DNA from 3 places in the Saccharopolyspora sp. NPDC003752 genome. Region 1 is predicted to be linked to each of the others. Evidence: riboswitches for the same ligand, from Rfam matches in the RefSeq annotation. Region 1 holds a riboswitch; each other region holds the start of a gene.
The links. Region 1 has a riboswitch for thiamine pyrophosphate ahead of thiO (glycine oxidase ThiO). Riboswitches for the same ligand answer to the same signal wherever they lie in the genome.
Positions count from the first base shown of each region.

Region 2: it holds a riboswitch for thiamine pyrophosphate, as region 1 does, so the genes downstream of both, thiD (bifunctional hydroxymethylpyrimidine kinase/phosphomethylpyrimidine kinase) here and thiO (glycine oxidase ThiO) in region 1, are expected to answer to the same signal.
Region 3: it holds a riboswitch for thiamine pyrophosphate, as region 1 does, so the genes downstream of both, ACWEV3_RS07795 (purine-cytosine permease family protein) here and thiO (glycine oxidase ThiO) in region 1, are expected to answer to the same signal.

Region 1 is NZ_JBSGJZ010000026.1:82,388-89,118, reverse strand. It holds gene ACWEV3_RS28965 (hypothetical protein) at 150-602, shown strand; gene ACWEV3_RS28960 (DUF3995 domain-containing protein) at 589-1,110, shown strand; gene thiG (thiazole synthase) at 1,132-1,896, opposite strand; gene thiS (sulfur carrier protein ThiS) at 1,988-2,188, opposite strand; partial or broken gene thiO (glycine oxidase ThiO) at 2,176-3,306, opposite strand; TPP riboswitch at 3,294-3,399, opposite strand; gene thiE (thiamine phosphate synthase) at 3,541-4,212, shown strand; gene ACWEV3_RS28935 (S1 family peptidase) at 4,345-5,472, opposite strand; gene ACWEV3_RS28930 (hypothetical protein) at 5,632-6,564, opposite strand; gene ACWEV3_RS28925 (GntR family transcriptional regulator) at 6,728-6,731, opposite strand, start outside.
Region 2 is NZ_JBSGJZ010000001.1:582,346-589,076, forward strand. It holds gene ACWEV3_RS02780 (DUF2218 domain-containing protein) at 1-61, opposite strand, end outside; gene ACWEV3_RS02785 (polysaccharide pyruvyl transferase family protein) at 204-1,319, shown strand; gene tenA (thiaminase II) at 1,666-2,376, opposite strand; gene thiD (bifunctional hydroxymethylpyrimidine kinase/phosphomethylpyrimidine kinase) at 2,663-3,460, opposite strand; TPP riboswitch at 3,448-3,542, opposite strand; gene ACWEV3_RS02800 (hypothetical protein) at 3,659-3,916, opposite strand; gene ACWEV3_RS02805 (hypothetical protein) at 4,128-4,868, shown strand; gene ACWEV3_RS02810 (hypothetical protein) at 5,113-5,310, shown strand; gene ACWEV3_RS02815 (AMP-binding protein) at 5,433-6,731, shown strand, end outside.
Region 3 is NZ_JBSGJZ010000004.1:222,442-229,172, forward strand. It holds gene larC (nickel pincer cofactor biosynthesis protein LarC) at 1-47, opposite strand, end outside; gene larB (nickel pincer cofactor biosynthesis protein LarB) at 44-712, opposite strand; gene larE (ATP-dependent sacrificial sulfur transferase LarE) at 709-1,533, opposite strand; gene ACWEV3_RS07785 (VOC family protein) at 1,717-2,100, opposite strand; gene ACWEV3_RS07790 (helicase HerA-like domain-containing protein) at 2,275-3,777, shown strand; TPP riboswitch at 3,821-3,933, shown strand; gene ACWEV3_RS07795 (purine-cytosine permease family protein) at 3,924-5,249, shown strand; gene ACWEV3_RS07800 (helix-turn-helix transcriptional regulator) at 5,258-6,106, opposite strand; gene ACWEV3_RS07805 (MBL fold metallo-hydrolase) at 6,235-6,731, shown strand, end outside.

The DNA.
Region 1 (6,731 bases):
TTCCCGGACAGGCCGCGGAAACGTTCCTCAGGGCCGGGCATCAGCGTTGCCGGAAGTCCGGCGCGCTGCCGGCGACTCCCTCCTGCGGGGGAGGAATCTCCAGCCCCAGCGGGAGTTCTTCGCAGCGGGACGTGCTTATCGTCGCTCGCATGGTTGATTCTGATGTGCCGCGGCGCTGGCCTGCTTCAGCGGTGGCGGTGCTCCTCTTCGGTTATGCCGCGGGGAAGGCCGTTTTCGCGTCGCAGGGCCGACTCGGATTCCCGGGCGGGCCGACCGTGCCGGAGGCCGTCCAAGAGGGCTACTTCATGGATGCCGCCGGTGCGCAGTGGCTGGCCAGCGCGACCGGGATCGTGGGCGCGTGCGTGGCCCTCGCGACGGTGACTCCGCTGGGGCGTCGCGCGCCCAGGTCGTTGATGCTGCTGGTGCTGGCCGGGATGCTGCTGGCCGTCGGCGCCGGCGCGGCGATCATGGTCGTGGACGGCTTCATCGGCATCGGGGTGGGCTGGCAGTGGCACCACGGGGTCCTCGGGATCGTCGTGATCGGGCTGCTCGTGGCGATGATCCAGTCCTACGCGAAGGCGACGAAGCATGTCGTGGGCTGACCGGACGCGTGCCGGCGCGTACGGGGCGGCGGCCTGCGCCGCGGCCTACGGGTCGATGAAGCTGGCGCAGGCGCTGGGGGCCAATGCGCTGGCCGACAAGGACCCGCTGCGGCCGGACCTGCGCGAACGGTTGCTCGCCCGCGATCCGTTGTTCGTGGCAAGCCACTGGGTGCTGGCCGCTGCCGCGGTGGTCGGCGTCATCGTCGCGCTCGCCACCACCCGGCCCTGGCGCGCGCCCCTCCCGCGCCGGCTGCTGCTGACGATCGCCTGGACGCTCGGGATCCTCATGATCGTCCGGTCGATCGGGCCGCTGGGCATCGGCTTCGTCTCGGACGCGTTGGTGCTCACCGGGATCGACGTGCCGCCGCCCGAGCACGCCGCACTGGCCCGCGACCTGGCGCTCTGGGACCTGCTGCTGTGGTCGCCGTTCTTCCTGCTCTGGGGCGTGTGCTGGACGCTGGCCGGCCGTCGGCTGGGCAGGGACCGCCCGGCCCCGACGGTCCACTGAGGACTCGTCGGGGCGATCGGCTCACTCCAGGGGACGGCCGGGGCTGGATGCCTGCGCCCAGAAGCGCTTGGGGATCCGGCCCGCCAGGGCCGCGAGGCGGCCTCCCTCGACCGCCGCCCGCATCGCGGCCGCCATCCGCTCCGGGTCCTGGGCCCGGGTGACCGCCGTGGCCAGCAGCACCGCCGAGCAGCCGAGCTCCATCGCCAGCGCCGCGTCCGAGGCCGTGCCGATGCCCGCGTCCAGCACGATCGGCACCGACGCGCGGGAGACGATCATCTCGATGTTGTGCGGGTTCCGGATGCCCAGGCCGGTGCCGATCGGCGAGCCGAGCGGCATCACCGCGGCGCAGCCGGTCTCCTCCAGCTTCAGCGCCAGCACCGGGTCGTCGTTGGTGTAGGCCAGCACCACGAAGCCCTGGTCGACCAGCTGTTCCGCGGCGTCGAGCAGCTCCACCGGGTCGGGCAGCAGGGTGTCCTCGTCGGCGACGACCTCCAGCTTGACCCAGTTCGTCTCCAGCGCCTCCCGCGCCAGCTGCGCGGTCAGCACGGCCTCCGCCGCGGTCCGGCAGCCCGCCGTGTTCGGCAGCGCTTCGATGCCGAGCTTGCGCAGCAGGTCGAGCACCCCGGTGCCGCCGCCGGCGTCGGCCCGGCGCATCGCCACGGTCGTCAGCTCGGTTCCGGACGCGATCAGCGCGCGCTCCAGGACCGCGAGGTTCGTCGCCCCTCCGGTCCCGGTGATCAGCCGCGAACCGAACTCGCGGCCGGCGATCACCAACGGGTCGTCCATGACTCTCCTAACAACGGGTCCACCGAATCCGGGTAGCGCGGGATCCGGCGTGCTTCTGTTGCCTTGCAAGGGGATTCGTGCCAGCGGGGCGTCAGCCGCCCTGCACTGCGGTGAGGACCTCGATCGCGGCATCGGGGCGCAGCGCGGTCCCCGGCCACAGGGCGCGCGGCACCACGGCGCCGTCCAGCGCCACGGCCACGCCCCGCTCGGGCACCCCGAACTCCCGCAGCACCGCCGCGAGCGTTGCGTCGGCGGCGACCTGCCGGGTCTCCCCGTTGATCACGACGTGCACTGGTGTCCTCCCCATCGGCTCGGATCGGCGGCCTTGATCTCGACGGCGGGTTCCTCGTCGCGCAGCAGCGCGAGCACCGCCTCGACCGTCACCGGGGCGAGCAGGAAGCCGCCGCGGTGGTGCCCGGTGGCCGCCAGGACACCGGGTTCCAGCCAGCCGAGCACCGGCAGGTTGTCGTCGGTGCTCGGGCGCAGCCCGGCCGCGGCCTCGACCAGCCGGTATTCGGCGATGCCCGGCATCAGCCGCTCGGCGTCGGCGATCAGGTCCCGCACCCCGCCCACGGTGACCTCGGTGTCGAACCCCACCTCGTACTGGGTGGCGCCGAGCACCAGGCCGCCGTCGTCGCGCGGCACCAGGTAGGTCTGCCGACCGCGCACCGGGCCGCGGATCGTCCGGCTCGGCGGCGGCAGCGCCGTGCTCCGCGCGCGCAGGCGGAGGATTTCGCCCTTCACCGGCCGGATCCGGTCCCGCAGCGCGGGATGCAGCGCGCCCGAATGCACGCCCGCCGAGATCACCGCGACATCGCAGTCCACAGTGGAACCTTCGAGCTCCACCGCGCCGGGCCGGACGCGCTTCGCGTTCGCCGCGACGAACTCGACGCCCGCCGCGGTCGCGGCCGCGCGCAACGCGGCCAGCGCGAGGCGGTTGTCGACCGCGAGATCGCCCGGCACTTCGAGCCCGCCGCGCACCGCCGGGCCCAGCGATGGTTCGAGCCGCCGCACCTCCCGACCGGTCAGGCGGGTGACGGCGCGGCCGAGCCGCGCGAGGTACTCGACCAGGTTGTCGAGCTCCGCGCGGTCCGCGCTGTCGACGCCGACGACCAGGGTTCCCTCGCGGCGCAGCCCCGACGGCAGGCCCGAGGCCCGGGCGAGTTCGTCGGCGAACTCCGGCCACAGCCGCAGCGACGCCGCGCCCAGCTCCAGCAGTTCCTCCTCGCCGGGCCACGCCTCGGCGAGCGGCGCCAGCATTCCGCCGGCCACGTTCGAAGCCCCGGACGCCGGTTCGGCGTCGACGAGTTGCACATGATGCCCGGCGGCGGCTGCGCGCCACGCCACGGACATGCCGATCACGCCGCCGCCTACGACGACGACGCGTTTGTTCCGTTCTTCAGACACTCCACGCTCCCTGCGCCGGCATGACCCGGATCAGGTTCGACGGTCGGGGCCAACGCCCCCTCTCAGCCCGGCACCCGGGCTCCCGTGCTCACCGCCAACCACCGTACCCGGCGAGGATCGCCACGTCAGGGGTGAGGTCGAGCAACTTTCACAAACTTCGGGCGCCGAGTGGGAACGCGTCGGTGCCCGCGTTCACGCGATCCGGCGACCGCGTCGCGGGGAGCTACCCTGTGGGGCATGCCTGGATTGGACGGCTTCGGCATCCGCGCTCGCCTCGACGAGGCGCGGCTGTACCTGTGCACCGACGCGCGCGCCGAGCGCGGTGATCTCGCGGAGTTCGCGGACGCCGCCTTGGCCGGCGGGGTCGACATCATCCAGCTGCGGGACAAGAACCCGAACGGCGCCCCGCTGGAGGCCCGCCACGAGCTGGCGGCGCTGGAGGTGCTGGCCGAGGCGTGCCTGCGGCACGGCGCGCTGCTCGCGGTCAACGACCGCGCCGATGTCGCGATGGCCGCCGAGGCCGACATCCTGCACCTCGGGCAGGACGACCTGCCGGTGGAGATCGCCCGGCGCATCGTCGGCGAGCACGTCGCGATCGGCCGGTCGACGCACGACGTGGTGCAGGCGGACGCCGCCGCGATCGAGCCCGGCGTGGACTACTTCTGCACCGGCCCGGTGTGGACGACGCCGACCAAGCCGGGCCGCTCGGCGGCCGGGCTGGAGCTGGTGGAGCACGCCGCGGAGCACCGCGGCCACGGCCGGCCGTGGTTCGCGATCGGCGGCATCGGCCCGGACAACCTGGACCAGGCCCTCAAGGCCGGCGCGGAGCGGGTCGTCGTGGTCCGCGCGATCACGGAGGCCGAGGACCCGCGCGCCGCGGCCCGCGAGCTCCGCGACCGCCTGCCGTAACGCTCGACGGCTGGGCGATTTCGCGCGAAGTCGCCGTTCGCCACGCCTGGCAGGTGACGATTTCGCGCGAAATCGCCCTCCCCGGACGCGACGCGGCCCCCGGCCGGGTGCCGGGGGCCGGTCTGGTGGCGCTTACTGGGTGAGCAGGGTCAAGCCGTAGGCCTGCAGGATCTCGTTCACCGGCTGGAAGTAGGTCGTGCCGCCGGAGCTGCAGTTGCCCGAACCGCCGGAGGTCACGCCCTGGGCCTGGCTACCGGACAGCCAGGAGCCGCCCGAGTCGCCGGGCTCGGCGCAGACGTTGGTGCGGGTCAGGCCGGTCACCGTGCCCTGCGGGTACTGCACGGTCTGGTTCTTGGCCTGCACCGAACCGCAGTGCCAGCCAGTGGTGGAGCCGGAGCGGCAGATGGACGCGCCCACGGCGGACTCGGTGGAGCCCGCGACGCCGACGGTGCTGCCGTCGTACCGGTTCACCAGCGGGCGCGGGGTGTCGGCGGAGCCGACCCGGACCCAGGCGTAGTCGTTGCCCGGGAACGACGAGCCCTCGAACCGGCCGGTGGGCTGCGAAGTGGAGTCGCCGACGCTGCCGCAGTGCCCGGCGGTCACGAATCCGCCCTGCACCGAGAATCCGACGGAGCAGCGGGAGCCACTGCCGATGTAGTAGGCGTTGCCGCCGATGACATCGGCGTAGGTGCGGGGGTTCTCCAGCGATTCGGTGACGCGCACCGCATCCGTGATGACCCCGGAGGTGTGCACGAACCGCGCCGCGTCGGGGGCGGTGCCCGGCCTGGTGGTGACGACGACGGAGTTCACCTTGCCGTCGACGTACCAGCCGGAGACGCCCTTCGGGGCGATCGAACTGCGCAGGTTGAGGCCTTCGACGACCCCGTTGAGCTGCTCGATGCTGTAGATGACGAGCTTCGGCTCGGCGCCGGCCGCGCGCACCTCGTCGAAGCGGGCCTGGTCGGTGACGCCGACGACGAGCTTGCCGAGCGCCGGGTCGAAGTAGGACCCGCCGTAGGTGCTGCCCAGCGCGCTGCTCAGCCGCTCGTCGGCCTGGGCCGCAGCGGCTTCCTGGTCGAGGCGCTGGAGGGCCTGGTCCCGGTCCAGGCCGAAGTCGCGCTGCATCGCGTCTAGCAGGGTCGCCGCTTCTGCCGCGGGCGGCGCGGTTTCGGTCGCGGTGGCGGGCATGGTCAACGCGGCCACCGTTCCCGCCGCCAACATCACGGTCCCGGCCACCCGGGCCGCGAGTCTGCGCTTCATCTGATGTCTCCCTCTTCGTGAGCTGGATCTCATCGCCCCGTCGCCGATCCAGTATCAGAGGAGAACATCAGTCCCACATCCGCCTTTCGCCCCATTCGCCCAAAACGCCTCCTGCGCAACTCGATTGAGCTAGCGCAGGAGGCGTTCGGCCTGGATTTCCTATCCCCCAGAAGAAGACTGACGCGGCTCGCCGGTTTCGAGGGGCACCTCCAGGCGGCCCGACTCCGGCGCCTGGCTGGGCCGTTCGGCCGTGGTCGGCGCCTGCGTCGGCTGCTCCCGGGTGGGCGTCGGGGTTTCCGCGGTCGGTTGCACCGTCGGCTGCTGCGTCGGCGTCACCTCGGTCGTCGGCTGCGGCTGCTGGGTCGGGGTCTCCCGCGGCTTCGTCGGCTCGGCCGGGACGCTGGGCGCGCGCTGCTCGTCGCGCTGCAGCACCTGACCGAGCGTGGTGCCGCCGTCACCGCCGGAGAGCGGTTTTCCCGTCACTCCTTCGAATCCGGTGACGATCAGCATGCTCAGCGCGAACACCCCGGCGCAGCTCGCGGCCACCATCGCCCACCGGACGTTGCGCTTGCGCCGGTCGGCGGCCGGCTTCGCGGGCGCGACGACCTCGGTCGCCTCCCCCGCCTCGGCCACGTTCAGCATGCGGGTCGCCGCGTCGGTGTCGATCTTCGCCGTGCGGTCCTCGTCTACGACGGTTTCCCCGCCCGGCCAATGCATTCCGGGCGCCAGGCGGATCCGCCGCGTCGTCTCGACGGTCTCGTCCTCTTTGGACACGTAGCGCGCGACGGTGGTCCGCCGGAGCTTCAGCACCGAGGCCTTCGCGGCGGCGTGCACCGCCTTCTCCTTCGCGCTGTCGAACGACCGCTGGTAGAGCGCCCCGCCCACGGTGATCACCACGCTCGTCAGCGCGGCACCGATCAAGGTGCCCGCCACGCCGAGCCGGGACCCCAGGAAGGCCGCCGTCACCGAGGCCAGCGCCGCGCCCGCGACCTGGGTCGGTGCCACGTCGATCTTCTTGGACTTCTTGGCCTCCTCGCCCGGCTCCTGCTCGTCCGACTCCTCTTGCCGCTTGACCTCTTCCTGCCTGCCCATCGCTCCCACGCTCTTGAACGCACTCTCCCTGAACGGTCCAACGGGCGAGCACGAGCGTTTTCTCCAGATCGTTGCCGAACCGTGAGGACTCCCACTTCGCGTAACGCGGCCGGCAACGACGAAGGGCACCCCGATCCAGGATGCCCTTCCGCAGGAAACAGGCTCAG
Region 2 (6,731 bases), on a different contig from region 1:
ACTGCTTGGCGTAGCGGGTCGGCTTGTCGGTGCCCACCTTCGCCTGCGATCGAATCGTCAAGATGCCTCCCAAGTTAAGTTAGCCCAACCTAATTGGTACCAGCGGTTGCCGGCGGGTGCGAGATCTCACTCGCCCCGGCCTTCGGGGTCGCCTCGTTGCTACGTTCGAAAGGGACTCGGCACCCGAAGGCTGGAGCCCACTGTTGACCAACCCGCCGACCATCTACCTCGTCGCCACCACCGGACATCCGAACTACGGGGACGAACTGATCGCCGCGGCCTGGCTGAAGCACCTGGCGCGCGTCGCCCCGGACAGCGAGATCTGGGTCGACTGCCCCAATCCCGGACCGAGCGAGGTGCTGCTCGGCCACCTGCACCCGCGGGCCCGGTTCACCGACACGTTCTGGCGGCTGTGCTGGGAAGCCCCGTCCGACGGCCCGTGGGAGGTCGCGTCGTTCGTGCAGCACGCGATCGACAACCCGGGGCTGGCGCCGCGCTGGGTGGCGGGCATCGAACTGGCCGCCCGGGTCGACCTGGTGCACATCATCGGCGGCGGGTTCGTCAACGGCATCTGGCCGCGCCACCTCGGCCTGCTCGCGGCCGCGGTGGCGGCGACCCGGCGGTCCGGCGGCCGGGCCGTGATGACCGGTCAGGGCTTCTGGCCGGTCGCGCCCGAAGCGGAGCCGCTGCTGCGCAACCTCACCGCGCAGTTCGACGTCGTCGACGTGCGCGACGAGCCGTCGGTGGCGCTGGCCGGTGCCGCCTCGCACACCGGCGACGACATGTTCTTCGGCGTCGAACCCGGCCTGTACCGGGACGACGACCTGCGCGAGGTCATGGTGTGCCTGCAGTCGGACCTGCTCGACGTGACGGTGCCCGCGCTGGCCGGATTCCTGCTGGACACCCTCAGTGAATGGGGCGTGCGACCCGAGCAGGTCGGCATCGTGGAGGGCATCCCGCGGGTGGACCGCGAGGTCTTCGCGCTGGTCGAGCACGACCTGCCGGGCGCCCGGTTCTACCCGTTCGCCGAGATCATGGATGCCGGGCTGCCCGCGGCGGCCGGGCAGCGCTGGCTGTCCAGCCGGTTCCACCTGCACCTGATGGCCGCGGCGGCCGGGGCGCACGGGGTCGCGGTGTCGATCAACTCGGGCTACTACACCAACAAGCACCGGTCGCTGATCGACCGCGGTTCCGGCTGGACGCTCAGCGAGGGACTGCGGGTCCCGGCCATGCCGACCAGCGGCGGATTCGCCACCGACGTGCTGCGAGAACTGAAGCAGGCCAAGGAAGAACTCGCGAAGGCGATCTACGGGCGCTGATCTACTCCTCGCCGCCGGCTGCGTCTTCGCGCTGCCGACGGCGGTCGGCGATGTAGAACGGCGCAGCCGCCAGCACGGGCACCAGCATGCCCGCGAAGACGATCAGAAGAGAAGTGCCCACGGCCGACGAAACTCCGTCCACGGGTGGAAGAATCCACGCTTTGCTCCTCGCCCGGACGGGCGTCTCGCAGAGAGCATCGCTGCACCGCACGATACGTTAGCGGTGCAACATGTGCGCCCGGTCACATCGAGTCGGCGCGGATTCTTCCTACCTCGCAACGGGTTTCGCCCGCCGCCGGGCCCGCCCGCGCAACTTGCGCCGCTGCGCGGACGAGCCGGGAAATCCTCATCCGAGGAAGCGCGCGGTGGGCCATTCCTCCCTGATCCAGGCGCTGTTCCAGAACAGCCACTCGTACTCGGTGGCCCGGGTGAACGCTTCGAGCATCCGCTGCCGGGTCTCGTCGTCAGCGGCCTCGGCGACCCGGTCGGTGAGGTCGCGGGCCGTCAGCACGGCCGCGGCGAACTCGTCGTCGGCGTAGGTCTGGATCCACGCCCGGTACGGGTGGCCCTCGGCGCCTCCGGTGGCCTCCAGGATCGTGGTGCCGACGTGCTGGTACACCCAGAAGCACGGCAGGATCGCCGCCAACAGCACCGGATACGGCTCGGTCAGCGCGTTCGCGCGCAGGAACGAGGTGTAGGCAAGGCAGGACGGGGACGTGCCGATCCCGGCGATCTCGGCGTCGGACAGGCCGAACTCGGCGACGTACCCGGCGTGCAACCGGCGCTCCTCGACCAGCGCGCCCTGCGAGGCGCCGGCGAGGAACGCGGCGTCCTCGGCGTTGTCGGCGCGCGTCGCAGCGGCGGCCAGCGCCTGCGCGAAACCGACCAGGTAGCGCGCGTCCTGCACGATGTAGAACGCGAAGCGGTCGCGGTCCAGGGTGCCGTCGGTCAGCGCGGCGTTGAACGGGTGCTCGACGATCGCCTGCTGAAGATCGGCGGTGTGCGCCCAAGCCTTGGCGCAGAAACCGTCGGCGGGCGGAGCGGGCAACGTGCTCATCAGAACCTCTCGTAGCGTGTGGAAGCCCTTGCGCACAGGGCTCTACAGGTGTTTGGGAAATCGGTTTTGGCTCTTGTTCTTGAAGCGGCGAAGCCGCTTAGCCCACGCTCGCAACTTGCACCGCCGCGGGTTCTCAGACTGTGCCCACCCCGAAGGGGTTCTTGGCGAGGACAGCCCCGATGCCGCGTATTGGACATACGTAAGTCGGGGATCCCACAGTCCAGACGGCGTCTGAGGTTCCGCTACCCGCACCGCCACGCAGAACGAGCTTGGAAACCCCGAAAGGTCACCACCAGTGGTGGAAGTGGTGGACTGGGCCGTGGCCGTGGCCCACGTCGAGCCGGTCGGAGGCTCGCAGGGCCTCCGTCAGGTACTCCTTGGCCTCGCGCACCGCTTCGAGCCAGTCGCCGCGCTGCGGTCGCAGCGCGGCGATCGCGGCCGACAGCGTGCAGCCGGTGCCGTGGTCGTTAGTGGTCGCGACCCGCTCGCTGGAGAGGAACTCGGCGATCCCGTCGCCGTACAGCAGGTCCACGCTGGTCCCGCCGTCGAGGTGGCCGCCCTTGAGCAGCACCTGCTTCGCCCCCAGCCCGGCCAGCCGCTCGGCCTGCGCGGGCATGTCGGCGGGGTCGGTGAGCTCCGGCTCGCCCAGCAGGTCCGCGGCCTCCGGCAGGTTCGGGGTGATCAGGTCCACCCGCGGCAGCAGCTCCTCGCGCAGCGCGCCGACCGCTTCCGGGGCGAGCAGCCGGTCCCCGCTCTTGGCGACCATCACCGGGTCCAGCACGACGTGCGGCGGCGCGTAGCGGTCGAGCACCTCGACCACCGCGCGGATCACCTCGGCATTGGCCAGCATGCCGATCTTGACCGCGTCCACCCGCACGTCGTCGAGCAGCGTGACCAGCTGCGCGGTGATGAACTCCGGCGGCACCTCGTGGACCTCGGAAACCCCGGTGGTCGTCTGCGCGACCAGCGCGGTGATCACGGACATGCCGTAGGCGCCGTGCGCCGAGAAGGTCTTCAGGTCGGCCTGCACGCCTGCTCCGCCACTGGGGTCGGTGCCGGCGATGGTCAGCACATTGGGAACCATGACGTCCCTCCGCTAGTACGAGCTAGGTCAGGTTCAACGGGTCTGTTCTCAGCCCGGCAGCCGGGCACCCCGCGTCACTGCCACCAACCTAACAACCGGGCCCGGCCCGCGACCACGCCCGCCTCGCTGTTTCCGAACCAGTTCCGCGAAGCGGTGCCAAGCGCAAGAGCCGCCCTGCCGCAGCCTCCCGGACGGCTCTCAGTCGATCAGGCCCACCACCACGCCGGCGGTGAGCACCTCGCCGGGCCGCACCTGGTGCCACAGCGTGCCGGTGGCCAGCGCGGAAACCCAGCCGACCGTCCGGCCGCAGCGATCGCCGCCCACCCTGATCTCCGCCAACCGGTCGCCCACCCGCACCCGGCTGCCGTCCGCGACCAGCCAGCACACCAGCACGCCGCGCGCCGGATCGCGACCGGCCTGCCTGCGCCCGAGTTCGGGGAAGTGCACCTCGGTCATCCCGCCCCCCCTAGATGATCGCCCCAGCATTGCCCCAGGTGCGCCGCGCGACAAGACCGTTCGGCGGCCGGACCACTCCGATCGCAGCCGCCCGCCTGCTCCGATCGGCCCACGCGACCCGAGCGGAATCGGCACAGCGATCGAATTCACACCGTGAAGGCACCCACCGGTAGGCAAGGGGACCCTTCATCGCGGACTAAAGTGGTTGATGATGGAAACCACGACCGATGCCCCGAGCTTCGCCCGTTCCCGCCGGCAACCCCGGCCGGAGGATCCCGCCCGGATCTGGGCCCCGCTGGCGGACCTGACCGAAGCCGCCGTGGCGGCCGCCGGCTCGGGGACGGTGGCGATCACCCGCGGATTCGACCGCAACAGCAGGCAGCGCGCGAAGGCGCTGCGCGAGCTGCTGAACCGGCGCGACGTCGACGCCGTCGAGGTGACGCCGGCTCCGGGCAGCGCCCGGCTGCTGGCCGACGTCGACGTCACCGCCGTGGTCAATCTGATCGGCGCCGGCTCGTGGCAGCCCTACCGGGTGGCCGCCGAGCTGCGCGCCCCGGTGCTCACGCCGAAGCCGGGCGACGGCCCGGCCGAGGAGGTCACGCGGGACGTGATCGCCCTGGCCGGCGACTCGGGCCACCGCGACGTCGCGATCTCGCACGTCGCCGTCCGCTCCGAGGACCCCGCCGCCAGCCGGCTCACCCTGACCTACGACGGCGAGCAGCTGACGGTGCCCGGCGGTTGGTTGACCATCGCGGTGCAGGGCAGCGAGCTGGAGGTCAAGGTCGGCGGCGTGGACTTCCCGGAGCGCACGCTGAGCACCGGCGAGATCCGGGTGGAGGCCTTCGACGCGCCGCACCGGCTGGTCCGCGACGAGCTGCCGATCGCCGACTTCGAAGAAGCGGCGGTCACCTTCACCGCCGAGGCGAACGGCCTGGTGGTCCGCCCGGTCTGAGCCCCAGCCCACCGACTCACGTCCGCAGCTTCGAACGGAGCTGCGGACTTCTGCCTTTCCGGGAACCGCCGTCCGAGTGAATGATCACTCGGAGTTTCCAGGCCACCCGATGGAGATGTGTTCTGAGCCACTCCCGCGAATGATGCTGGCATATGCCGTCACGGTTCATACCCAACCGCGTCCCTCGATCAATACCGCGCGCTGGAGGCAGAGCGCGCGAACTGCAACAGGGAGGCTGGGGATCGTGGAGCCCACCAAGCAGTGGCATGTGAGCTGCCGCGATGTCGCCGGCAGACGTCGGGACATGGCGGTGTTCGTCAACCAGGAGAACGTCGTGCTGATCGCCCCACCGGGCGAGACCGCAGTGCTGTCACCGCTGGAGGTCGGCAGGCTGCGGGCGGCCTTGCGCGACGCGATCGTGCAGGCCGCCACGCTCGAGTGAACACCCATCGAGGGCGGGGGCGGACGACGGTCCGCTCCCGCTCTCGTGATCTCGGCCTTCCCCGCGCAGTCCGCTCACGGCATTATCTACTCCCGGTAACCTGGCGACCGAGAGGTGACTGCGTGAGCACGTTCTGGCAACGATCAGCCGCGCTCCTCGGGCGCGGAACGTCCGGCCTGCACACGGCGTTCGTCCTGGCCAAGCAGGGGGTGATCAGCCCACTCCGGCCGGACAAGCTGCTGCGGGTCGTCCTCGCCTGGCGGCGCTGGGGCATCACGCCGCCGCTGGGCTTCGCCGTCGGCTCGGTGCGCCACGCCGACCGCCCGGCCGTGATCGACGAGCGCGGCGCGCTCAGCTACGCCGAGCTCTCGCAGCGCACCACCCGGTTGGCCAACGGCCTGCGCGACCGCGTCCCCGGCGGCACCCGGATCGGCGTGCTGTGCCGCAACCACCACGGTCCGGTCGAAACGATCGTCGCCGCCGCCAAGCTCGGCGTCGACGTGGTGCTGCTCAACACCGGCCTGAGCAGCCGCCAGCTCGTCGACGTGATCGCCGAGCAGCGGGTCGGCCTGCTCGTCCTGGACGCCGAGTTCCGCAGCCACCTGCCGAACCTGCCCGAGGACCTCGATGCCGTGCTGGCGTGGACCGAGGGCACCACCCGCCACGACACCCTTGAGCACCTGATCACCACCGCGCCGGCCAAGCAGCTGCCCCGGCCGGGCCGGCACTCCCGGATGATCGTGCTGACCTCCGGCACCACCGGAACCCCGAAGGGCGCCCGCCGCCCCGATCCGGCGGCGCTGGCCCCCGCGGCGTCGATCCTGTCCCGGGTGCCGCTGCACAGCGGCGAACGAGTGCTCGTCAGCGCGCCGCTGTTCCACACCTGGGGAATCGCCGCGTTCCAGCTCGGCTCGGTACTCGGCGCGACACTGGTGCTGCACCGCAAGTTCGATCCCGAGCACGCGCTCAGCGCCGTAGAGCGCCACCAGTGCACGTCGATGTTCGCGGTGCCGGTGATGCTGCAGCGCATCCTCGAACTCCCCGAACGGATCCGCACCAAGTACGGCCACGATGCGCTGCGCATCGTGGCGAGCAGCGGTTCGGCGCTGCCCGCCGACCTGGCCACCAGGTTCCAGCGCGCCTTCGGGCCGGTGCTCTACAACCTCTACGGCTCCACTGAGGTGTCGTGGGTGAGCATCGCGACACCGCACGACCTGCGCGCCGCGCCTGGCACCGCGGGCCGACCGCCGCGAGGCACGATCGTGCGCATCCTCGGCGAGGACGGGACACCGGTGCGCCGCGGCGCGACCGGGCGGATCTTCGCGGGCAACGACATGCTCTTCGAGGGCTACACCAACGGCAGCAGCCGGGAGATCCGAGACGGACTGATGTCCACCGGCGACCTCGGGCGCATCGACGCC
Region 3 (6,731 bases), on a different contig from region 1:
AGCATGTCCCCGGAGACGCCGGTGACGGGGTTGAGCCAGAGGATCATCGCGGTTTCGCCACCACCTGGGCCAGCCGGTGCGCGGCCATCGCGGCGCCGAACCCGGAATCGATGTTGACCACGGTCAGGCCCGCCGCGCAGGACGTCAGCATGGCCAGCAGCGCCGTCACGCCCTCCAGGGCCGCGCCGTAACCGGTGGACGTCGGCACCGCGATCACCGGGCAGGCCACCAGCCCGCCGACGGCGCTGGCCAGCGCGCCCTCCATGCCCGCCACCACGATCACCGCGTCGGCCCGGTCGAGCTCGTCGCGGGCCGCCAGCAGCCGGTGGATCCCGGCCACGCCGACGTCGCGGACCACCTCGGTCGACAGCCCGATCGCGGCCGCCACCGCCTCGGCTTCGGCGGCCACCGGCCAGTCCGAGGTGCCCGCGGTGGCGATGCAGACCCGGAACGCCCCGGCCGCCGCCGGTCGCCACACCAGCAGCCGCGCGGTCTCGTGGTAGGTGCCACCGGGCACCGCGATCGCCGCGGCGACGTCGGCCTCGACGCGGGTCACCAGCACCGGCCCGGTGCCCCGGGCGAGGAGTTCGGCGACGATGCCGGCGATCTCCGCGGGCTGCTTGCCGGGCGCGTAGACGACCTCGGGGAGGCCCTGCCGGGATTCCCGGTCGGTGTCGACCCGCGCGTACCCGAGATCGGTGAACCCGGTCATGAGGCGGTCCGGGCGGGCAGCAGCGGCAGCAGGACGTTCATCCGTCCACTTCGGAATCCCGCCAGATCCAGCGCGCAGAACTGGAAACCGGCCTCGCGCACCGCGCGGTCCAGCTCTTCGCGCCGCGCCGCGGCCCGGTCGATGTCGGCCGCCGGGACCTCCAGCCGGGCCACCGCGCCCTGGCCGTGCGCCCGCACTCGGCACACCTCGAAGCCGAGGCGGTGGATCGCCGCTTCGGCTTCCTCGATGCGGCCGAGCACCTCGGGCGTCACCGGGTCGCCGTAGGCGACGCGCGAGGCCAGGCACGCCGCCGCCGGTTTGTCCGCAGTGGACAGTCCGAGTTCCCGGCTGGCCCGCCGGACCGCTTCCTTGCTGAGCCCGGCGTCCACCATCGGCGCGATGACGCCGCGCTGCGCGGCTGCCTGCTGGCCGGGCCGGTGGTCGCCTAGGTCGTCCAGGTTGGTGCCCAGCGCGATGCCGGCGCCCATGGCGGCCGCTAGCGGCTCCAGCGCGTCGAACAGTGCGGACTTGCAGTGGTAGCAGCGGTTTCCGTCGTTCGCGGCGTACTCGGGGCGGTCGGCCTCGTCGGTGCAGACCTCGATGTGCGCGAAGCCGAGGCCGCGCGCGAACTCCTTGGCCTGCCGGCGTTCGTCGGCGGCGAGGCTGGGTGAGACGGCGGTGACCGCGAGCATCCGCGAACCGAGCACCTCGTGCGCCACGGCCGCCAGCAGTGCCGAGTCGACACCGCCGGAGAACGCCACCACGAGGGCCTCCTCCGCGCCGATCCGTTGCCGGAGACGATCGAGTTCGGGCACGCTCACGGGTGGCTCCTTTCCTCCGCCTTCGACCGCCCGGCGACGGGAACGCCACGGTCCGGACAGGTGGTCTGACCACACTCTAACCGGATTCGGCGGAAGATCCCATCCCCCCGGAGCACGCGCGCGAGCGCGCCGGGCGGCTGCCGCGGCCCAACGCGCTCTCCGTGCTTGACCAGGGGGAATCTGCTACCGGCCGCTGCCGTAGGGCTTGGTGAGGATCTCCAGGACGTGGCCGTCGGGGTCGTCGAAGTAGACGCCGCGGCCGCCGTCCCGGGTGTTGATCTCACCCGCCTCCTGGTGCGCCGGGTCGGCCCAGTACGGCAGCTCCTGCGCCTTGATCCGCCCGAAGATCTCGTCGAACTCCTCGTCGCTGACCAGGAACGCGTAGTGCTGCGGGACGATCTTCTCGGCGGTCTCCAGGTAGTCCAGCGTGACGTCGTTGCTCGTCTGGACGCACATGAACGGGCCGAACGGTTCCGGGTCCGGGAGGCCGAGCAGGTCGGCCACGAACCGAGCGTGGGCGACCTTGTCGGACGTGGCGACGATGGTGTGGTTGAGCTGGACGGGCATGGTGTTCTCGCTTTCCTCGTCGTGTTCCGATGTTCCCGAGGCTAGGAGTTACACCAAGGTCGAGGTCAATACCGGCCCTTGCTGGTATCGCTCGTCCGGGTGGCGCGTCGCCCGGGCGGGTCCCCGGCGGCTTAGCGTCGAGCGGGTGGGAACCGGCGAGGATCGGAGGGCGCGGTGGCGGGCAACGCGGCACAGGAGATCGCTTCGGGCTACGCGACCGAAGGCGCGGCGGTGGAGCTCGGCGCGGTGGTCGTCGACGGCTCGGTCGATGCCGCTGCCGCCGTGCGGATCCCGCTGGCGACGATGAACCGGCACGGCCTGGTGGCGGGCGCGACCGGCACGGGCAAGACGAAGACGCTTCAGCTGCTGGCCGAACAGCTGTCCGACGCGGGCGTGCCGGTGCTGCTGGCCGACGTCAAGGGCGACCTCTCCGGCCTGTCCGCTCCCGGGGAGGGCGGGGGCAAGGTGGCGGCCCGCGCCGCCGAGGTCGGTGACGACTGGCGGCCCGCGGCGTTCCCCGTGCAGTTCCTGTCGCTGGGCACCGGCGGCCGGGGCGTGCCGATCCGCGCGACCGTGACCGGCTTCGGGCCGCTGCTGCTGGCGAAGGTGCTCGGCCTGAACGCGACGCAGGAGTCGACGCTGGGCCTGATCTTCCACTGGGCCGACGAGCGCGGGCTCGCGCTGCTGGACATCAAGGACCTGCGCTCGGTGATCCAGTACCTGACCAGCGACGAGGGGAAGGCCGAGCTCAAGGGCATCGGCGGGGTCTCGGCCGCCAGCGCGGGCGTGATCCTGCGGGCACTGTCCAATTTGGAGGCCCGGGGTGGGGACGAGTTCTTCGGCGAGCCGGAGCTGGCGGTCGCCGACCTGCTCCGCCAGGTCGACGGCAGGGGCGTGGTGAACCTGCTGGAGCTCGACGACGTGCAGGCCGACCCGGTGCTGTTCTCGACGTTCCTGATGTGGCTGCTGGCCGAGCTGTTCGAGGAGCTGCCGGAGGCCGGCGACCTGGACCGGCCGAAGCTGGTGTTCTTCTTCGACGAGGCCCACTTGCTGTTCAGCGACGCGTCCAAGGCGTTCCTGGAGCGCATCGAGCAGACCGTCAAGCTGATCCGGTCCAAGGCGGTGGGCGTGTTCTTCTGCACGCAGCTGCCCACCGACCTGCCCAACGCGGTGCTCTCCCAGCTGGGCGCCCGGGTCCAGCACGCCATCCGGGCGTTCACCCCGGACGACCAGAAGGCCCTGGCGCGCACGGTGAAGACCTACCCGACGACCGAGCACTACGAGCTCGACGAGGCGCTGACGTCGCTGGGCATCGGCGAGGCGATCGTGACGGTGCTCTCCGAGACCGGTGCGCCGACGCCGGTCGCGTGGACGCGGCTCCGCGCGCCCCGCTCGCTGATGGGCGCGATCGGCGAGGACGCGGTGCGAGCCGCCGCCGCTTCATCCGATCTGCACGGGAAGTACGAGCAGACCGTCGATCGGGAATCCGCCTACGAACTCCTGGCGAAGAAGATCGCCGCCGTGCCGGAAAAGCCTGGAGCGCCGGAGAGGTCGGAAGCGTCGGGATTCCTGGAGAAGGCGATGGACAATCCCGCGGTGCGGTCGTTCTTCCGCTCGGCGGCGAGCGCGCTGGGGCGGGAGATCACCCGCGGCCTGTTCGGCAACCGCCGTCGGTGACCCGGCTGGCATCGGTCACCTGATCGGGGTAGGGTGTCGCCGACTCAATCCACGCGGGAGCTCGGGCGCACCGGGCTGAGAGGGTGGCACCACAGCGCCACCGACCGCAGAACCTGTCCGGATAATGCCGGCGTAGGGAGCTGTTGATGGCGCTTGACGTCGATCGTGCCGAAGTTCCGCACACCCTGGACGAACCGGCACCGAAGACGCTCGGCGTGCTCGACCAGGGCGCGTTCTGGGGCAACCTCGGGGTGAGCCTGCTCGGCTTCAGCGGCGCGCTGGCCGTGCTCGCGCCGGCCGGCGTGCCGCAGCTGTCGTTCGCCGCCGCCGTCACCGCGTGCGTGGTGGGCACCGTGATCGGCAGCATCATGGTCGGCCTCGCGGCCGTTCCGGGAGCACGCACCGGCGCCCCGGCGATGATGCTGCTGCGCGGCCTGTTCGGCACCAAGCTGTCGTACCTGCCGACGGTGCTGAACATCCTGCAGCTGATCGGCTGGGGAACCTTCGAACTCCTGGTGATCGCGCAGGGCGCGGAGGCGTTGTTCGGCGGCGGCCCGCACTGGTTGTACGTGCTGGTGGCCGGTGCGCTGACCACCGTGCTCACGTTGCGCCCGCTCGGCGCGCTGCGCCTGCTGCGCCGCTACGTCAGCATCGCGGTGGCGATCGCGATGGTGTACTTCTTCGTCCAGCTGCTGCGGCAGCCGCTGCCGGACATGAGCACCGGTTCCTGGCAGGGCTTCTGGCCCGGCGCGGACGCCGCGCTGGCGGTCGCGGTGTCCTGGATCCCGGTCGCCTCGGACTACTCGCGGCACTCGAAGTCGGTGTCCGGCGCGTTCACGGCCGCGACGGTGGGCTACTCGGTCACCCAGATCGCCTGCTACCTGCTGGGGCTGATCGGGCTGGCGATGGTGGCCGGTGATGCGGACAAGGTGTTCGACCCGATGCTCGCGGTGCCGCTCGGGGTGATCTTCTTCGGCGTCCTGGTGCTGCGCGAGGTCGACCAGTCCTTCGCCAACACCTACTCGACCGCGGTCTCCATCCAGAACCTGCGGCCCAGCGCCGACCGCCGGGTGCTGTGCGTGATCATCGGGGCGTTGATCACGCTGCTCGCGCTGACCCTGGACATCGCCGAGTTCTCGAACTTCCTGCTGCTGATCGGCTCGGTGTTCGTGCCGATGTTCGGCGTGCTGGCGGTGGACTACTTCCTGCACGGCCGCCGTCGCAGCTACGATCTGTCCGCGCAGGCCCCGTCCCGCTGGGGCATGCTGCTGGCCTGGTTCCTGGGCTTCGCGGCGTTCCAGCTGATCAACCCGGGCGAACTCGGCTGGTGGAGCCAGTTGTGGACCGGTTTGCGGGACGCGCTCGGCTTCACCGTCCCGGCGTGGATGAGCGCCGCGCTCACGTCGTTCGTCGTGGCAGCCCTCGCGGCCGCGATCATCGGTGCCTTCCGCCGCCGCGGCGCGGAGAGCTGAGACGCGCGCTAATCCCGCGCACGCATCGCGAGCAGCTTGATCGCATTCTCCGCACTGGAGCCGTCCGCGGTCGTGACCACGACCACGGACTGCTCCGGCGAGCGGGCCGGCACGAGGATCTGCTGCGCGACCGCGAGCGGGCCCACCAGCGGATGGCGCAGCTCGTACTCGTCCGCTTCGCAGGGCTTGACCCGGTGATCGCTCCACAGCGCCGCGAATTCCGGGCTCTTCATGGACAGTTCGCCGACGAGCGAGGCCAGCAGGGCGTCTTCGGGATGCCGCCCCGCGACCTGCCGGAGGTTGCCGACCGCGGCGCGCGCCTTGCGCTGCCAGTCCGCGTAGAGGTCGCGGGTGTGCGGGTCGAGGAACAGCATCCGGGCCAGGTTCGGCCGGTCCGCCGGGCGTTCCGGAGCGGTTCGGTCGAGGTGCCCGGCCAGCAGCGCGTGGCCGAGCGCGTTCCAGGCCAGCACGTCGGTCCGCCTGCCGAGGACCAGCGCGGGCACGGCCCCGAACGACCGCAGCAGGTCGCGGGTCAAGGGGTCGAGCCGTTCCAGCGGAGGGCGGCGCTGCGGACGGGGACGTTGCGCGGCTAGCTGGTGGAGGTGTTCGCGCTCGTGCTCGTCGAGCCGCAGGGCTCCGGCGAGGGCATCCAGGATCGCGTCAGAGGCGTTGACCGACTGGCCCTGCTCCAGGCGCGTGTAGTAGGACACGCTCACCCCGGCCAGCTGCGCCAGTTCTTCCCGCCGCAACCCCGCCACGCGTCGCCGCTCGTGGAACTCGGGCAGGCCGACGTCGTCGGGGCGCAGGCGCGCACGCCGTGCCCGGAGGAACTCGCCCAGCAAGCCAGGAACACCCATACCCGCAGTATCCGCCGCGCCCGGCCGGTGAGCCTGACCCTGCCGGGGGTAGGCGAACGCGGGTCTGGCCGGTCGGCGCACCGGGGTCGCACGGTGGACGGAACACCAGCGAACACCCCGGAGGGAACATGCGCGAAATCGTGCTGGGCGACGTCACGATCACCCGGGTCGTGGAGTACTTCGGTCCGGTCGAGATGCCGCCGGACACCTTCTTCCCGGAGAGTCCCGAAGGAGCCTGGAACGCTCCCTGGCTCGCTCCGGACTTCCTCGACCCGCACACCGGCGATTGCATGTCGGCCATCCAGACGTGGCTGCTGCGCAGCGAGGGCAGGACGATCCTGGTCGACACCGGCGTCGGCAACCACAAGGAGCGGCCGTACTCGCCGGTGTGGAGCCACCTGAACACCGACTTCCTCGGCGACCTCGCGAGGGCCGGGGTGCGGCCGGAGGACGTGGACCTGGTGATCAACACGCACCTGCACGTGGACCACGTCGGCTGGAACACCTACCTCGACGGCCGCAGCTGGGTGCCGACGTTCCCCAACGCCACCTACCTCATGCCCCGGGCCGACTTCGAGTTCTGGAACCCGGCGAACGGCCATCGGCCGAACCTGGGCCGCGGCAA